Regions from separate parts of the Anaerobacillus sp. CMMVII genome, predicted to be linked through region 2. Evidence: a T-box and tRNA genes for the amino acid it is inferred to sense, from the RefSeq annotation. Region 2 holds a T-box; the other holds one or more tRNA genes.

Region 1 (8,601 bases), on a different contig from region 2:
TCTCTTTCATTATATCCTGAAATTGAAAAATGAATTACCAATTCTTCATATAAATAAGAATTATTTTTGGTGGATATAAAGCCAAAATCGGTGAATGTTTGTTTAAGCTCCGGATTTTCAAACTGATAAGGGGTAAGGTAGTTTCAAAAATACCATTCTCTTTTAAAAAACTCTCTAAATGAACCGCTTCTTCGTCACTAGCCACAACCCCAAATTGATAATAGTCTAAGCAATGTTCGTTAATATACTGTAGAAATTTATTGTTTTCTAAGAGTATACTTGCAGTTTCATTAGTTAGTTCTAACCCCTTTAATTTCTTCATATTACCCTCCATATATTAAGATATTTTGTAAGCTTGTTTATTTAAGTGTAAAATAAAAGATAACCATATGCAAAGGAGACGATTTATTTGGAATGGAAACAAATCCCTTTAGGACCTTTACAAACAAATGCCTATGTTCTATCAAACGAAAACAAAGAAGCAGTAATCTTTGATCCAGGTGGCGAAGGAGAAAAATTAAATAATTGGCTTAAATCAGAAGGGTTACAACCAAAGGCGATCTTACTAACTCATGCCCATTTTGATCACATTGGTGCTGTGGATGAGGTTCGTGATCAATGGGAGATCCCGGTTTATATACATAAAAAAGAAAAAGACTGGTTAAGTGATCCGAAAAAAAATGGCTCAGCGTTATTTATGGGCACAAATGCTGTAAAGGTAAAAGGCGCTGATTTCTTCATTAAAGTAGAAGGAACACTTGATATTTCTACTTTTAGCTTCGAAGTATTAGAAACGCCAGGTCATTCGCCAGGAAGTATTTCGTATTATTTCAAGAAACTAGGGATTGTTTTTTCTGGAGACGCCTTATTTGCTGGGGGGATCGGAAGAACTGATTTACCGGGTGGAAATTATGAAGTATTAATGCAAAGTATAAACCAAAAATTAATGGAGTTACCAGAGAATACGATTGTTGCAAGCGGTCATGGCCCACTAACGAGAATTGGTATTGAAATGGATTCAAATCCCTTCTTATCGGGATTAGCGTAATTAGTTTTTAGAATAGGGTCTTAGCAACATAAAGCAGAGGCTCTTTTCTAAAGCCCCGTATTGAAAGAGTATAATAAAAAAGGAAAAAAGTGGAACACTATGAAAAACAAGGAGGTTTTTCGTTTGAGTGTTTTTACTTTTCTTCATCAATTTTACTTTCTTCAAAGTCTGTTGGGACTTTCTATGAATGGTTGGATATTAATTATTATCATGACAAGCTTATCAGGTGGAGCTTTTTTTATTTATTATGGAGCAAAAAAAACTGGCCAATTTGAGGACGTTGAAGGAATTAAGTATCGGATGTTGATCGAGGAAGAAGACGAATGGGAAGTGTTTGACTAGTAATAGTTCTTTTCGAAAATTTTTGCTTTGTGTTAGTGATCTTGAACCTTCCAAATTATTTAATAAACTATGGGGAAATAATTTTAAAAGCAAAAAAAGGAGGCTGACTCTACGAGAGTCAGCCTCAAATGGGGAGTTAATCTTAGTTATCATAAATGAACTTTTGAGGGGAGGGGGAACTCCCGAAGATCATTGCTAACTTACAAATTTATTATATAATGGTATAAACAACGTGTCAATAGTGTTAATTATTTTTTTTTTTTGTAAATTATATAGGACGAGTGAATATCATAATTACCTAGTTGAGAATAAGGAATTATGAAATTCATTAAAATTATATGTATAATATAGTCATGGTACATAACTAAGATACTAAGTGGATAATATGCAAATATAGTAGAGAACACGAAGATACTAGTAATTGATGGGGGAGATTTTTCTGAAGGGCTTGGTTGTTTCGAAAATAAAAGGTACAGAAAAACATAGGATTACCTATGCTGAGTATATGAATATCGTTCTTTATGATCAAGAAGTAGGGTATTATATGAAAGATAAGAAAAAATTAGGTACAGAAGGAGATTTTTATACAAGTAGTGGTGTGCATTCAGTATTTGGTCGAGCATTTGCTCATTTTTTTCTTGATCTAATTGAAAAAGAACAGCTTCCTGCTTCGATTTGTGAATTTGGTGGTGGAGATGGACGATTCGCTAAAGCTGTATTTGATGAGTGGGAGCTAATTACAAACAATAGACCTTTACACTATACAATGATTGAAACGAGCCCTTATCATCGTAAAGAGCAAAAAAAACTTTTAAGCGGAAAAGTAGATTTTAGACAATTTGCTAGCTTAGAAGAGTTACAAGAAAGTGATTCAAATGATTTTGAAGGAATAATTTTTTCAAATGAACTACTCGATGCATTTCCTGTTCATGTTGTTGAAAAACAGCAATCAAACTTGTTTGAAGTTTTTGTAACTATTGATGATGTTGGAAATCTAGTAGAAATAAAAGAGATATGTTCAAATGAGCAAATTAATGACTGGCTAAGAGTATATGGACCTACGTTAAAAGAAGGGCAAAGAATTGAAGTTCCAATTTATATGAATTCGTGGATTACAAGTGTTGATAACTTCTTGAAACGAGGTCATATTCTCACCATTGATTATGGATATACAAAAGAGGATTGGTCGATGCCGCAAAGAAAAGATGGGAGCCTTAGAGGGTATTTCAAGCATCAAATGATTAATAATCCATTAGAACATCCCACAGAAATGGATTTAACGACCCATATCCACTTAGACGCCTATGAAATGATGATGGAGGAAATCGGACTAGAAAAACTAGTTGCAATTAAACAAAATCGTTTTTTGCTAATGATTGGAATGCTTAAATTCGTTCAAGAAAACTATGATTCGAATCCTTTTTCAGAAAAAAGCAAATTAAATCGAGCAGTAAAGACATTAATCACTGACACGGGAATGAGTGCGGCATTTCATGTGTTTCTTCATGGTAAAAACGTAACAAACTCAAAAGCATATCGAATTTTCAATGATGATCCATATCAGATTTAAAAGTCCAATATAAAAAGGCGACTCCTAGAGTCGCCTTTTCTAAAGAATGATATGAAGATATATGCGTTTTTAGTAGTTGATGTCTAGCTCCAGGCGCCATCTGCTCCTGCGGTTACTCGTCGCAAAGGTGCGATGAAGTTGCTTCGAGGATGTTCTTGGCTCGAGGTCAAATAACCTGCCTAGGAAAAAGGATTTCGCTTTTTCTTAGATATAAAAGTGAAAGCGCACTTTTAATGTGCGCCTTTCGCTTTTATTATTTAATGACCACCAATTCCAGGTACCATTATAAATGTAGCATAATAAGTAAATCCAACAAAGAATAATGTTAGGAAAGCACCAAAAATGTATAAGTACATTCGTTCTGAAAGATTTAAGTAACTTAATGCTAGGAATGCTCCAGTAATACCAAAAAATAATATTGCTGTACTATGCATATCGCCAATCATAAACAAAATTGCAAAAATACCTGTCCAGAAACTCATAACACGATACATACGCTCCACGTTATTCCCCCCTTTTATGTATAGGATATACACATTTAAATGATTTTATCATAAGTAAAGAAATTTAAATGTGTATGAGTTTAATAATCATTATTATATACGATTAGTAAACAACTTGTAAATCTTAAGGTAACACTAACGTTTTATAAGAACAAAAGCTATATTCTTTTGTATCTGACATATTAGCATTTTTGTCTAAATTAATTTCGCCAAAGAAGAAATCAAAAAAACCATTAATTAACGCTTGATGCATTCTACAAATTGGTATTCGATCAGGAACTAGTTCTTTGAACGTACAATTGTAGATTCTAAAGTTTACCTCATGTGTTTCCGGGTCGTAGTGCATTTCAGGATTTAATCCTTGCTGAAGAGCGACTATTTTGATGTGATTTAGCTTTTCTTCACTTGAAAGCTGATTAAGAGATAAGTCAAGGCCCTGTAAATATGTTCTAGATGTCTCATATCCAAACTTTCGACCTGTCTTCATTAATGCTTCTTCACCGATATCGCCTAAGCTTAAAAGTGTATCAATAGCAATTTCTGATAACTTTTGATAGTCGCGATATGGAAATTGTAAACTGACTACTTCATCAGAAAGACGGTAAAATCTACTAGGGCGTCCGCCCTTACCGGTCTTCTTTGTTTCAGAAACTAACATATTTACATCTTCTAATTTGGTTAAATGAAGTCGTGCAACATTTGCGTGAATTTCAAATGAGTCCGCAATTTCTTGTACTGTAACATCACGATGTTGCTTTGTTACATATTGATATATAGAAAAACGCGTTGGGTCTGAAAGCACGCCAGTTATTTTTAGAGTTTGATGCTCCATCTTTTTCACTCCCTATGACAATCTCACCTAATTATAATACAGTATCAAATATAAATAAATGTATTTTCAATCTAATTATGTGACTAATAGTGATAATTATATGAACCTTTTTTGAACATTTTCACCGAATTGGTTTCTATTGTAATTTTCTGAAGATGTTTAATAATAAAGGCTCTTTTCGTAATCATTGGCTTTATGAGCATTAATTCTATAGAATAATCGATATTTTTCCGTTTATATCCTTCGAATGTTAGAAAAGATGTCCCTAAGACCTTCATATATCTTATCAATTTCTAGCTAATTTAAAAACAACAATTATTGAGAAAACAGCCTAATAAAAAGATGACTTATTACAAGTCATCTTTTTAAGAGATATAAATAATTTCAAATGGCTGGGATAGAAGGATTCGAACCTTCGAATGACGGAGTCAAAGTCCGGTGCCTTACCGCTTGGCTATATCCCATCGATTTACATTCATTAGTATAAAGAAATTCTCCAAAAATATTCATGAAAAAAGAGGAAATCTAAAAGAAATGGCGAATATCTTTATCTGTAGTTCCTCCACAAGCATCCCCTGCTTTTATTAAGCCAAGGAAGGTGGTTTTATTGTCTACAATTGAACGGAAAAGCGAAGTGATCATCTCGCGAGCTGTTCTGGAAAAAGCATCAGATATTCATATCATTCCTGCAACTCCCCACTCACTCATCCAGTTTAGAATCGGACATCAGTTAACTTTATTTCAGAAACTAACGAATAGCGATGCCGAAAAACTTATCTCCCATTATAAGTTTCGGTCAAAGATGGATATTGGCGAGCGAAGAAGACCACAAAACGGGTCCTTAACCGTAACCATTGAAAATGAGCAAATTAATTTACGAATTTCTACCCTACCAACAACCCCTCATGAAAGTTTGGCCATTCGAATTTTACCCCAAACTAAAGTTTCAAGCCTAAATCAACTGTCACTGTATCCAAAACAAACTCACCAACTACGAAAACTAATAAGAAAAGCCCATGGGTTACTATTAATTTCGGGTCCAACAAGTTCTGGTAAAACAACGACGATTTACTCGTTATTATTCGACGAATGTTTAAAGGATAAAAGAATTATTACCATTGAAGATCCAATTGAAAAAAAGACAAATGCCTTTATTCAAGTTGAAATAACGAGAAAGCAGGCCTAACCTATCCCGAGGCACTTAAGGCAGCCCTAAGACATGATCCTGATATTATTATGATTGGCGAAATACGTGATGAAAAAACAGCGAAAATTGCAATTCGTGCTTCCATGACAGGCCATCTAGTAGTAAGTACGATTCACGCTAATCATGCAGCAGGGTGCATTTCTAGGTTAAGGGAATTTGGCTGTAACGAGCTAGACATAAGGGAAACTGTCATTGGTTTAGTCTCACAAAGGCTCGTTAGTTTAATTTGTCCTTCCTGTGGTACTTCTTGTTCTAATTATTGTGGACTAGGTAAAAATAGGCGTTTAGCCATTTACGAAATATTGGCCGAGCCTTCGTTAGAAGAGGTAATCAAAAATGGTGCGATAAACTCGAACTATCAAAGCTTAGCCCAGTCAATCAACAAAGGGATTGCCTTAGGTTATATTCAGGAATCCGAATTGAAAGGTGGCTTTGTTAAAATGAAGATAAGACATAAAAAAAGTTACGTAAGAAAGGCAGAGTTTTTAATCAGACTTGGTACTCTCTTAGAACAAGGATACCCGATAGCGGATGCATTTGAGTTATTTCTAAAGTATGAAAAAGAAACGAATGATCAGGCACTACGAATCATGCTCGAAAAGTTCCGCAAAGGAAGTTCAGTTAGTGAAGCGCTATCGGTGTTGCAGCTCCCGAAAAATATTATAAATTTTGTTTATTTTTCCGAGTATTATGGTGATTTGGCGCGAGGGCTAATAGATGGTGGGCAATTATTAAGAAAAACACAAGAAACCAAAGCGAAGTTCCAAAAGCTAATCAAATATCCTCTACTGTTATTTTGGATTTTAGGTCTATTTTTAATTATTATGTATCGAAATGTTTTTCCGCAATTTACGCAATTATTCTCAACAATAAACGTCGAGCTCCCCCTCGTTACGAGAATGCTTCTAGCATTTATTGAATATTCTCCATTGGTCATTCCTCTTTTTTTAGGATCCTCTTTGTTCTTGTATGTTTATTACTACTATTTATTTCGAAAAAAAGACCCCTTACAAAAAGCAAAATTTTATTCGAAAGTTCCTGTTGCTGGTACCTATTACAAGGTAATGCTAACCTATTTTTTTGCTGCAAATTTGAGTTGTTTAATTAAGAGCGGCCTTGCTATATACGATTCACTGGCAATTTTTAAAAACATGGAAGGTTTAGGATATATTAGTAAAGAAGCGGAGCAAATGATTGCTCACTTAGAATCTGGTGAAAAGTTAGACCAAGTAATCATTAATAACACCCTCTATTTGCAAGGCTTAGCATATATCGTTGAACATGGTCAAGCGAATGGACGTCTTGATGATGAGTTGAGCTATTACAGTGAGTGGTTGTTACTTGATTTAGAAGAAAAACTAAAAAAACTATTTATGATCATTCAACCTATTCTATTTTAGTTATCGGTGTAATTATTTTAATCATGTTTGCTTCAATCTTGTTACCAGTGTTCTCGATCATTAATGGGTTATAGAAGATTAGTTTGACATTGATAATCATTATCATTTATAATGATTATAACATTAAACCCGAGTAAAGGAGTGGTGAAAAATGAGTTCTTTATTAATAGTAGGTGCTGATCATCTAGGTTCAATTCCTCAGAAGCTTCAAGAATTAGGATTTTCACAGGTAACACATCTGTGTGGAAGAAAGGTTCAAATGGTTAAGCGTGATATTCCTGAGAACATTGACTCAATCCTTGTTTTAACGGACTTTATCAATCATAATCTCGCAAAGACGTTAAAGAAAAAAGCCCAAGATCAATCAGTTCCTATCTATTATGCCAAACGTTCTTGGTGTTCTATTTACCAAGCCTTATCGAAGTGCGAATTATTATGCCCGTTGCATAATGAATGTAAACAAACTATGAAACATTGAAAGTAAGGGTTTAGTACATGACTGATGCTGCTAAACTCTTTTTTATGAATGAATTTCAGAATTCATTATTTTCGCTACTAATTAGTTGCGTAAAAACCATTCGCTTTGGAGAAAAAATAGTCAAAAAGTAACGTTTTTCACGATATTACATAAAAGTTCATAATTAGGCAATCTGTCACTTCCATTAAGCAGTTATTATGTAGTTATAAAACTATTATTATCGTAGTTTCTAATTAATACAATAATGATAAACTCTTTGGATTGAGGATGGTGCATTAAGCTTGGCAAACGTTACTTTAACGAAAAAAATAAAGATGATTGGAATTATGACCATTTTGTTAGTAATGAACACAATCATTGTTTATATTGGTAACGGAACATCATCCGTGCTGCCATTTTTATTTTTCATCCCGATCACCTTTGCTGCTAGGGGATTTGGTGCAAAAGGGGGATTACTAGTTGGAATTATTTCTGGATTATTGCTTGGGCCTTTCATGCCTTTAGATGTCTTAGAGCAACAAGTACAGCCTACCTTTAATTGGATCTTACGTAGCATCTTTTTTTCTATTTATGGGTTTGCGATAGGAACCTTTATCCTTCGACTTAAGCAACAAGCGGAATATGATGGATTGATGGGAATTCCTAACCGAAATCATTTTTATGATTATTTAACGACAGAACTGCAAAAACAAAAAATACAAGCTTCGAAATTTTATATTATCCTAGTCAATATCGATGATTTTAAAAATATTAATGATAGTATTGGTCATGTTTCTGGAGACTTATTGTTAATATCGATTAAAACACGGATAAAAAATTGTTTAAAGAAAAATGATCTATTAGCCAGATGGTCCGGAGATGAATTTTCTATTATCGTATACAGAAATAATTTAGAAGAGCTAACATCCGTTTGTAACTGTATCGTTCGAACATTACAGCATCCACACGACATAAATGGTCAGAACTTCTTTATCAAAGCAAGTATTGGAGTTAGTTCAAGTTCTCATGAACATAAGTCTAATGAAGTCTTGGTCAAAGAGGCCGAAACAGCGATGCGATTTGTTAAAGGGCTCGGAAAAAATGGCTATAAGTTTTATACGGAAGAAATAAAACGAAACTGTCTAGAGGAAAAGGTATTAGAAGCTAGTTTGCACAAAGCACTAGAAACAGGGCAGCTCGAACTTTACTATCAACCTAAGGTAGAATGTAAAGACGCAAAAA
Region 2 (8,601 bases):
TTCATTAGTAGTGGGACTCGTAACAATTGTGGTGGCGACTTTAATTTATTTCCGGAATCAAAAAACGATTAACACTCAAACATTCCATTCATCTTTTAAAATTATTATTTTCATGACAACGGTTGTGTGTTTGCTTTTAGTATTTTTTACAGTTTATTATTTTACTTTCTAATGATGATGAGAGCATAACTGACTTCAAGAGCTTTTTAGACTCTGGGGAAGGCTATGCTTTTTACTATGGGGCCCGTTTTTTCGTTCTTGACAATATACCTATAGGGGTATAAAATAGAAACACCTCCAAATCTTGTAGAGATTGTTGCAATAAACCGAGGGGTTATCGAAGCAGATCAAGATAAGCAACAAGAACTAGAAATTGGACCAAACCGCTGTGCGGTGCATCATACACATTAATTTAATAATTAATAAGAGACAGACTCAGGAGGATGAAATTACTTGAGGCTGTTTTATCTTTTTGGCTTAGGACTACTATAGTATAAAAGTTTTGTTTTCTTCATAAGTTCTTCATAAATGTCGTTTATACTATACGGTGTAGGGTATACGTTAACTAATGTATTAAAAATAGGAGGGCTAATTATGTTTAAAAATATATTTTATTTTCCAGCTAAAAATTTGTCAATTGTCGTCACCTTAATGATCATAGTAGGGTTAATTGTGGGAAGTGCGATTGATACAGAGTTTTTAAGGGTCTTGATGCCGATAGCGATTTTGGCCATGATTGTCCCAACAATGATTGGGTTTCATTGGAAAGAGATGGTAAGCGTCACTCATTACAAGGTATTTATTGCTGCGGCAATCATTAACTTCATCATCATCCCATTATTGGCTTACTTCTTAGGCTTTGTTATGTTAAAAGGAGATCCAGAACTATTTGCTGGACTAGCTTTGGCATCGCTATTACCAACAAGTGGAATGACGATTTCTTGGACGATGTTCTACAAAGGGAATGTTTCAGCAGCTATTAAAATAACGGCGATTAGTTTAATTGCAGGGGCAATCATAACACCAATTTATTTAACCTTGATGTTTGATCAAATCATCGATGCTGACTTATCGTTTTTATTTATGAAAGTGATGTTAGTTGTTTTTGTACCAATGATTGTAGGTACATTCATTCATCGCTGGTTAATGAAAAAATATTCTCAAGAAAAATTTAACAAAAAAGTGAAACCAGTATTACCTGCCATTAGTACTTGGGGATTAATGTTAATTATTTTTGTGATGGCAAGCATTAATGCAACGATCATTTTTTCGGAATCAGCGATTATTCTTCAAGCTATTCTTATATTGGTTTTATTTTATCTTTTGAATTTTGCAATTAGCACGATCGTAGGAAAATGGCTGTTTAATCGGGAAGATAGTATTGCCCTCGTTTACAGTACTGTCCTTAGAAATCTATCGATTGCCTTAGGGATCGCGGTTACCTCATTTGGACCTAAAGCCGGTTTAATTCTAGCCCTTGCTTTTGTCATTCAAATTCAAGCTGCAACCTGGTATGGTAAACTTACAGATCGTTTTGGTGTGTTTAAAGGCTAGATATCAATGTTAGAGGCTGATTAGCAATCAGCCTCTTTATTTTTAGAAAACATATAGGGTAAGTTAAATGTAAACATTGAAGGAGCTAAGGATATGAAATTGCTAACAATCAATTGTCATTCATGGCAAGAAAAAGATCAAATCGAGAAAATAAAGATCTTGGCACAAACGATCAAAGAAAATGGCTATGACGTCATTGCCTTGCAAGAAGTGAGTCAAAAAATTACCGCTAAAAAGTTAATGAGAAGCTGAAGGTAGACAATTATGTTTATGTATTATTGCAAGAACTAAGAAAATTAGGGGTAGATGATTATACCTTTGTATGGGGCTTTTCTCATATTGGCTTTGTTTATTATGAAGAAGGGTTGGCGGTTTTGACAAAGCATAAGATTGAGGAGGATTACTCATTTATTATCACTCACTCTAAAAATACACTCAATTGGAAAACGAGAAAAATTGTTGGAGCGAAAATTCTGATTAACGGAGAACCAATAAATTTTTACTCGTGCCATCTTGGCTGGTGGGAAGATGAGACAGAACCATACCGCAACCAAGTTGATAACCTAATTGCACAAGTTAACCAGGACGAGCAATTTTTTCTAATGGGTGATTTTAATAATGATGCTTCAGTTAAAAATGAAGGTTATGACTATCTCTTAAGTAAAGGGCTTTATGATACATATTCTCTAGCTAAAGAAAAAGATAATGGAACAACTGTACTTGGAGAAATCAAGGGGTGGGATGATAATAAACGTGATTTGCGAATCGATTATATTTTTACTAATCGACCAATTCAAGTTCAAAGTTCAAAGGTGATTTTTAATGATCGAAACAAACCAATGATTTCAGATCATTTTGGTGTAGAAATTACTATACAATAAATAAGATTACCTTAAAAGGAACGATTGCTTAGCTCACCTTAGAGAATACCCATTAGGCGATCACTACATAAAAAATAGTAAACAAAGGGCTTGATTTAAGAATACATAATCTTATAATAGTCGATGATGTACTTATCTTATGATAGGTTTAGATAGGAGGATAAAAATGAATTCGAAAGTGAAATTGCAAGATATTATTGATCAAATACAAACCCAGTTTGACGAGACTCATTCGTTTGTAAATCTGAAAACTGGACAAACTTTCTTTGTGACAACTGAAGAATTGCGAAAAGCAGAGGAAGATGATGAGCTGTTCGAAGGGTTAGCTGAATGGGAAATTGATAGCCTCAAGTTAGCAATTGATGTACTTGAGAATGAAGAGGATTACCTTGAACTTCCTGATAAATTTGAGATTAATGAATATGAGATGATTGAGGATTATTGCTATTCAATTTCGAATGAAAACTATAAAAATATCCTCTTAAGGGCAATCCAAGGTAAAGGTGCATTTCGCCGTTTCAAAGATCAAATTATCGATTTAGGAATTGAACAAGATTGGTACCAATTTCAAGGCGAGAAGTATAAAGAAATTGCCATTAAATGGTGTAAAAACCATGAAATTGAATATGTCGAATGAAATCTATGTTTGAACCATTTGAAGTAACGATTACACCGTATGCTTAAAAAAGCGATAAGCACACCAGCAAGTGTGCTTATCGCTTTTTATTTATTTGCTTGTCATACCGTTACAGTTTTTTTTAGCTTATTTAGCATATCAACCGTCATTTTTGCTAGATCGTATTCTGCTTTGAAGCCCCATTCTTGTGTTGCTGCAGAGCAGTCAATAGAATTTGGCCAACTATCAGCAATTCCTTGTCTTACTGGGTCAACATCATAATTCATTTCGAAGTTTGGAATATGCTTTTTAATTTCAGCAGCAATTTGACTCGGTTCAAAGCTCATCGCAGTAACATTAAAAGCATTACGATGAATTAGTTTTGTTGAGTCTGCTTCCATTAGGTTAATAATTGCATTTAGAGCGTCAGGCATATACATCATATCCATATAGGTTCCTTCAGCAATGTAAGATGTGTACTTCGCGTCTTCAATAGCTTTATAGTAAATATCAACAGCATAATCTGTCGTACCACCACCAGGAGGTGTAGCATATGAGATTAAACCTGGGAAACGAAGTCCTCTGGTATCAACACCATATTTATGATAGTAATAGTCACAAAGAAGTTCACCAGATACCTTATTTACTCCGTACATCGTTGTAGGACGTTGAATCGTGTCTTGTGGTGTTTGATCTTTTGGTGTGGATGGACCAAACGCACCAATTGAGCTAGGTGTAAAGAACTTACAATTTAGTTCTCTAGCAACTTCTAAAGCATTTACAAGTCCACCCATGTTTAAGTTCCAGGCAAGGAGTGGCATTTTTTCAGCTGTAGCTGATAATAACGCAGCTAAATGAATGACAGTGTCTACCTTATGTTTAGTTGCGACTTCAAACATTGCTTGATGATCAGTTACATCTAGTATTTCGAAAGGCCCCGATTGAACAACCTCACTGCCATTATCACGAATATCTGTAGCAATTACGTTATTCGCTCCGTAAATTTCTCTCATTTTTAAAGTAAGCTCTGAACCGATTTGTCCTAATGCACCCGTCAGTAAAATTTTCTTCATATGTGTAACCCCCTATTTATTCACGGTGTAAAGTGTTGACTTAGATAACCCCTAATTCTTTGCCGACTTTTTCATAAATAGCAATAGCTTCGTCAAGCATTTCCTTCGTATGTGCAGCAGTTGGCATATTACGAACGCGTCCTGTTCCTTGAGGAACTGTAGGGAAGACGATTGACTTTGCATAAACGCCTTCTTCAAATAATCGTTTACTGAATTGTTGTGTTAATTTTTCTTCACCAATGATACAAGGCGTGATTGGTGTTTCGCTTTCACCGATATTAAAGCCAAGCTCTTTAAGCCCTTCTTTAAGTAATTGCCGTTTTCCCAGAGACGGTCATGAAGCTCTGTGCTTTCCATTAAAATCTCGATAGCTTTTTTACTAGCCGCTACATCTGCAGGAGGTAGGGCAGTTGAAAATAGAAATGGTCTACTTCTTACTTTTAACCATTCAATCAGTTCCTTTTTACCAGCAACATAACCACCTACAACACCGATTGCTTTAGAAAGCGTACCGATTTGGAAATCGACTTTATCAGACAGACCGAAATGTTTGACTGTTCCAGCACCTTTGCCAAGCACACCAGAGCCGTGAGCGTCATCGACGTACGTAATTAAATCGAATTCTTCAGCGATCTCAACAATTTCAGGTAATTTTGCAACGTCACCATCCATCGAAAATACGCCGTCAGTAATAACCATAATTTTGTTATATAGACCTGATTCTACAGCTGCTTTTGCCTTTGCACGTAAATCGTCCATATCAGAGTGATTGACACGGATTATTTTTGCTTTTGAAAGACGACAGCCGTCAATAATTGAGGCATGGTTTAATTCATCTGAAAGAATGGCATCATTTTTATCCATAACGGCAGAAATAGCAGCCATATTACAGTTAAAGCCTGATTGATAGGCGATCGCAGCTTCTGTATGTTTGAACTCCGCAATTTTTTCTTCTAAACTTGTATGAAGTTCTAACGTACCATTAATCGTTCGAACAGCACCAGCACCGACACCAAACTCTTCGATCGCCGTTAATGCTACTTCTTTTAGACGGGTATCTGTTGCTAACCCTAAATAGTTGTTTGACGAAAGGTTTATGAGATCGTTTCCATTAATTTTAATCATTGGCCCGTTGGCACTTTGAAGGGGATCGATGACATTAAATAAGCCTTTCGATTTTAAGTCATCAAGATTTTCTTTTAAGAAGCTATCTAATACTTTTGCCACATTTATTCCTCCTAAATTGCTGTTTGTTATTCCTAAAAAGATAAATGTACACCCTGAAAAGACAATTGTGCTATCAGTTATTGTTAATTATTCTATGTTGTATAAATCATTTTACCACAGTTAAATCAATTTGTTTATATAGAAAAGACAGTTTCACAATAAAAATTTTCGTGTTTTCCTTAAAGATGTTTGTCTATTTCGGGTGGACATCAGATCTGTTAGTTATTTCCTGATAGTATGGTACTTGTTGAAAAGAATTAAACGAGATTTCCAGTCTGGGAGGGGAATAAACAAGTATCTGAAAAATTAGTTTTTCACAAATGAATAAAAAGAAAAACGAGCTAGGATGCCATCCTAGCTCGTTTTTGTGTGTGGTTCTTCGGAGTGCTTACTATTTTCATCCATCCAATTCATGAGTGGTAACAGACTTCTGACAGCCAATTTCGCCGTTGTTATTGTCAGCAAGGAGTGAATCCATGTCCATCCTTTGTTGTATTTGATAAGTTGTGTATGTTTTTCGAGCCATTTTTCTACGATCGCTTGAGGGATTGAGAAAAGCCAAACCTTAAGGAAAGAATTTAACCAATGATCACTTTTAGTTGAGCGACAGTACCAAACTGAGACTAGTGAACATAAACAGTAATCGTAAATAATACTACTTTTATAAATTTTAGGAAGGAGCCGGACTGGGTATAGTAAAAATTTCTTTTCTGCTAGTATAGGAGCCACAAAAGTATTTGAATAGGAATTTAAGAGAAATATGATCACCCAATTTTTGTAATTTTTCCCTCGTAACGAAAAGGGGATTGAGATAAGTCCAAAGAGTAGTAATATGTATAAAAGTTTCTTCTCGAATTGCTGCATAAAAACACCCCTTACATTAAAGTTTTTTTAGTATTTGCCATTTTAGCCGATTATATTTTTAGATATGGATTTCATAATCTTTCTTTTCGCTACAAAGTTTTGAATAAAGGTGCGTAGAAAACCTTTTGCAACTACATCTATATAGCTTAGTTAAGGGAATTATGAAATTCACTTATGTAAAAACATTTGCTTAAACGAAGTTGTTATTATAGTAAATAATTAAAAATAACTTATTTACAAACCATAATTTGGGTGATACTATAGACAAAATATTACAATGCGATGATGAGAAGAGTAGATAGGTCCATTCTTTTGCAGAGAGCTCCTGTTGGTGAAATGGAGCAGGAATGATTTATTCGAAACAAGCCTCTGAGCAGCACATTGGATCCTAGTAGAGGGGATAGTGTGACAGGAGCTCCTGTTATAGAGCTAGGGTATAAGCTGATTGCCGTACCTGAAAAGGTTAATATGGTGACATATTAATAAACTGGGGTGGTACCACGAATTCAAAATCTCGTCCCCAAGACATTTGTCTTGGAGGTGAGATTTTTTTATTTTGTTCAAAGGCTCAATTCGTAAAACAGGGGCTATTATGGAAAATTTGCGTTTTACAAATCAGTATTGAAAAACAACATAATTAGGAGGATGGTTGTGCAATGAGCGCTGAAAATTTTATAGATAAGATTGTTGAAGAGGATATCAATTTTTTTCAAAGACCGATTTGTACGAGATTTCCTCCAGAACCAAATGGGTACCTCCATATCGGGAGTGTGTATGCAATTTATACGAGCTATCGAGTTGCTAAGAAATATAACGGGCATTTTAATCTTCGGTTTGATGACACCAATCCGTTAAAAGAAGATCTTGAATACGTAAATGCAATCATTGAAGATATGAATTGGCTTGGATTTAGTCCAGGGGAACGTATTTTTTATGGATCGGATTATGCGAATGAGATTTATCAAGCGGGGCTAACACTCATTAAAAAAGGTAAAGCGTATGTCTGTGATTTAACGCCTGAAGAAATGAGTGCCTATCGAGGAACATTGACAGAGGGTGGAACAGAGAGTCCGTACCGAAATCGTAGTGTTACTGAAAATATCAAGCTCTTTGAAAAAATGAGGAATGGAGAGTTTCCAACGGCTTCAAAAGTACTTCGGGCAAAAATTGATATGGGTTCGCCAAATATCAATTTACGCGACCCTGTTCTCTTTAGAATTATTCATGCTACACATTACCGTACTGGGAACAATTGGTGCATTTACCCGATGTATGACTTTGCCCATCCAATTCAAGATGCCATTGAGGGAATTACACATTCGTTATGTTCAATTGAATTTAAAGATCACCGTCCGCTTTATGAATGGGTATTACATGCATTAGATATTTCAGAACCTCCGAAACAACGAGAATTTGGCCGGTTAAATTTGACTGGGGTTGTTACGAGTAAGCGTTACTTACGTGAGTTGGTCGCAGGTAATTTTGTTGACGGTTGGGATGATCCAAGATTGCCAACAATTCGCGGAATGCGAAGAAGAGGCTATACTCCTGAAAGTATTTGTCATTTTATTGAAGAAATCGGATTAGCGAAGCAGCAGACAGTAGTCGATATGGGGATGCTTGAACATTTTGTGCGACTAGACCAAAAAGCAAAGGTTCGAAGCATTATGGCAGTGATCAATCCACTTAAGGTCGTCATAACGAATTATCCTGAAGGTGAATCCGAGCTTCTAACGATAAAAAATAATAGTGAAAACGCTGACTTAGGAACTAGAGAAGTTTCATTTTCAAATATTGTTTATATCGAAAAAGACGATTTTATGGAAGAGCCAGTACCCGGATTTAAAAGGTTGACTCTGCATGGCGAAGTTCGACTGATGGGTGCTTATTTCATTAGATGTAATGAGGTTATAAAAGATATCGATACTGGTGAAATTCTTGAATTACGTTGCAGCTATGATCCTGAAACGAAAAGTGGAACTGGTTTTAAAGGTCGAAAAGTGAAGGGGACCATTCATTGGGTCTCACATGAACATGCCGAAAAAATCGATGTTCATTTATATAATAAACTTTTAGCAGGCGATGACATTGTCAAAGATACTGAGAAAACATGGGATGAAAAAATAAACACTGACTCACTTGTTGTTATAAAGGATTGTCTTGTTGAGTCCGCCATTAGAACAGAAGATCGTTTCCAATTTTTACGTCATGGGTATTTTTATCTTGATAAGAAATTTTCAGGAAAACAAAAACTAGTTTTTAATCGGATTGTTTCATTAAAAGATTCATGGAAACGATAAAGAAACTAGAGCAATGGCTTTCTTTAAAGTCATTGCTTTTTTTGAAACTTACTTAAGGTCAGTCTCGTCTAATAAGAAAGAGAGAA

Evidence for each region. The T-box of region 2 lies ahead of H1D32_RS12185 (glutamine--tRNA ligase/YqeY domain fusion protein). A T-box ahead of a tRNA ligase gene usually reads a tRNA of that ligase, here a tRNA-Gln.
Region 1: it has a tRNA-Gln gene. The T-box ahead of H1D32_RS12185 (glutamine--tRNA ligase/YqeY domain fusion protein) is inferred to sense a tRNA for this amino acid. The anticodon was not compared.

The regions. Positions count from the first base shown of each region.
Region 1 is NZ_JACEHK010000010.1:3,858-12,458, forward strand. Features, by position in the region: gene H1D32_RS13285 (hypothetical protein) at 1-41, opposite strand, end outside; gene H1D32_RS13290 (hypothetical protein) at 35-322, opposite strand; gene H1D32_RS13295 (MBL fold metallo-hydrolase) at 410-1,048, shown strand; gene H1D32_RS13300 (cbb3-type cytochrome oxidase assembly protein) at 1,172-1,390, shown strand; gene H1D32_RS13305 (SAM-dependent methyltransferase) at 1,839-2,960, shown strand; gene H1D32_RS13310 (DUF2626 domain-containing protein) at 3,218-3,463, opposite strand; gene H1D32_RS13315 (helix-turn-helix transcriptional regulator) at 3,588-4,295, opposite strand; tRNA gene H1D32_RS13320 (tRNA-Gln) at 4,685-4,759, opposite strand; partial or broken gene comGA (competence type IV pilus ATPase ComGA) at 4,930-5,816, shown strand; gene comGB (competence type IV pilus assembly protein ComGB) at 5,943-6,902, shown strand; gene H1D32_RS13335 (DUF2325 domain-containing protein) at 7,054-7,380, shown strand; gene H1D32_RS13340 (EAL domain-containing protein) at 7,662-8,601, shown strand, end outside.
Region 2 is NZ_JACEHK010000008.1:282,785-291,385, forward strand. Features, by position in the region: gene H1D32_RS12150 (YidH family protein) at 1-172, shown strand, start outside; partial or broken gene H1D32_RS12155 (MBL fold metallo-hydrolase) at 289-411, shown strand; gene H1D32_RS12160 (arsenic resistance protein) at 595-1,554, shown strand; partial or broken gene H1D32_RS12165 (endonuclease/exonuclease/phosphatase family protein) at 1,648-2,435, shown strand; gene H1D32_RS12170 (UPF0158 family protein) at 2,602-3,072, shown strand; gene H1D32_RS12175 (L-threonine 3-dehydrogenase) at 3,174-4,124, opposite strand; partial or broken gene H1D32_RS12180 (glycine C-acetyltransferase) at 4,165-5,240, opposite strand; gene H1D32_RS25415 (CBO0543 family protein) at 5,706-6,215, opposite strand; T-box leader at 6,489-6,740, shown strand; gene H1D32_RS12185 (glutamine--tRNA ligase/YqeY domain fusion protein) at 6,872-8,515, shown strand.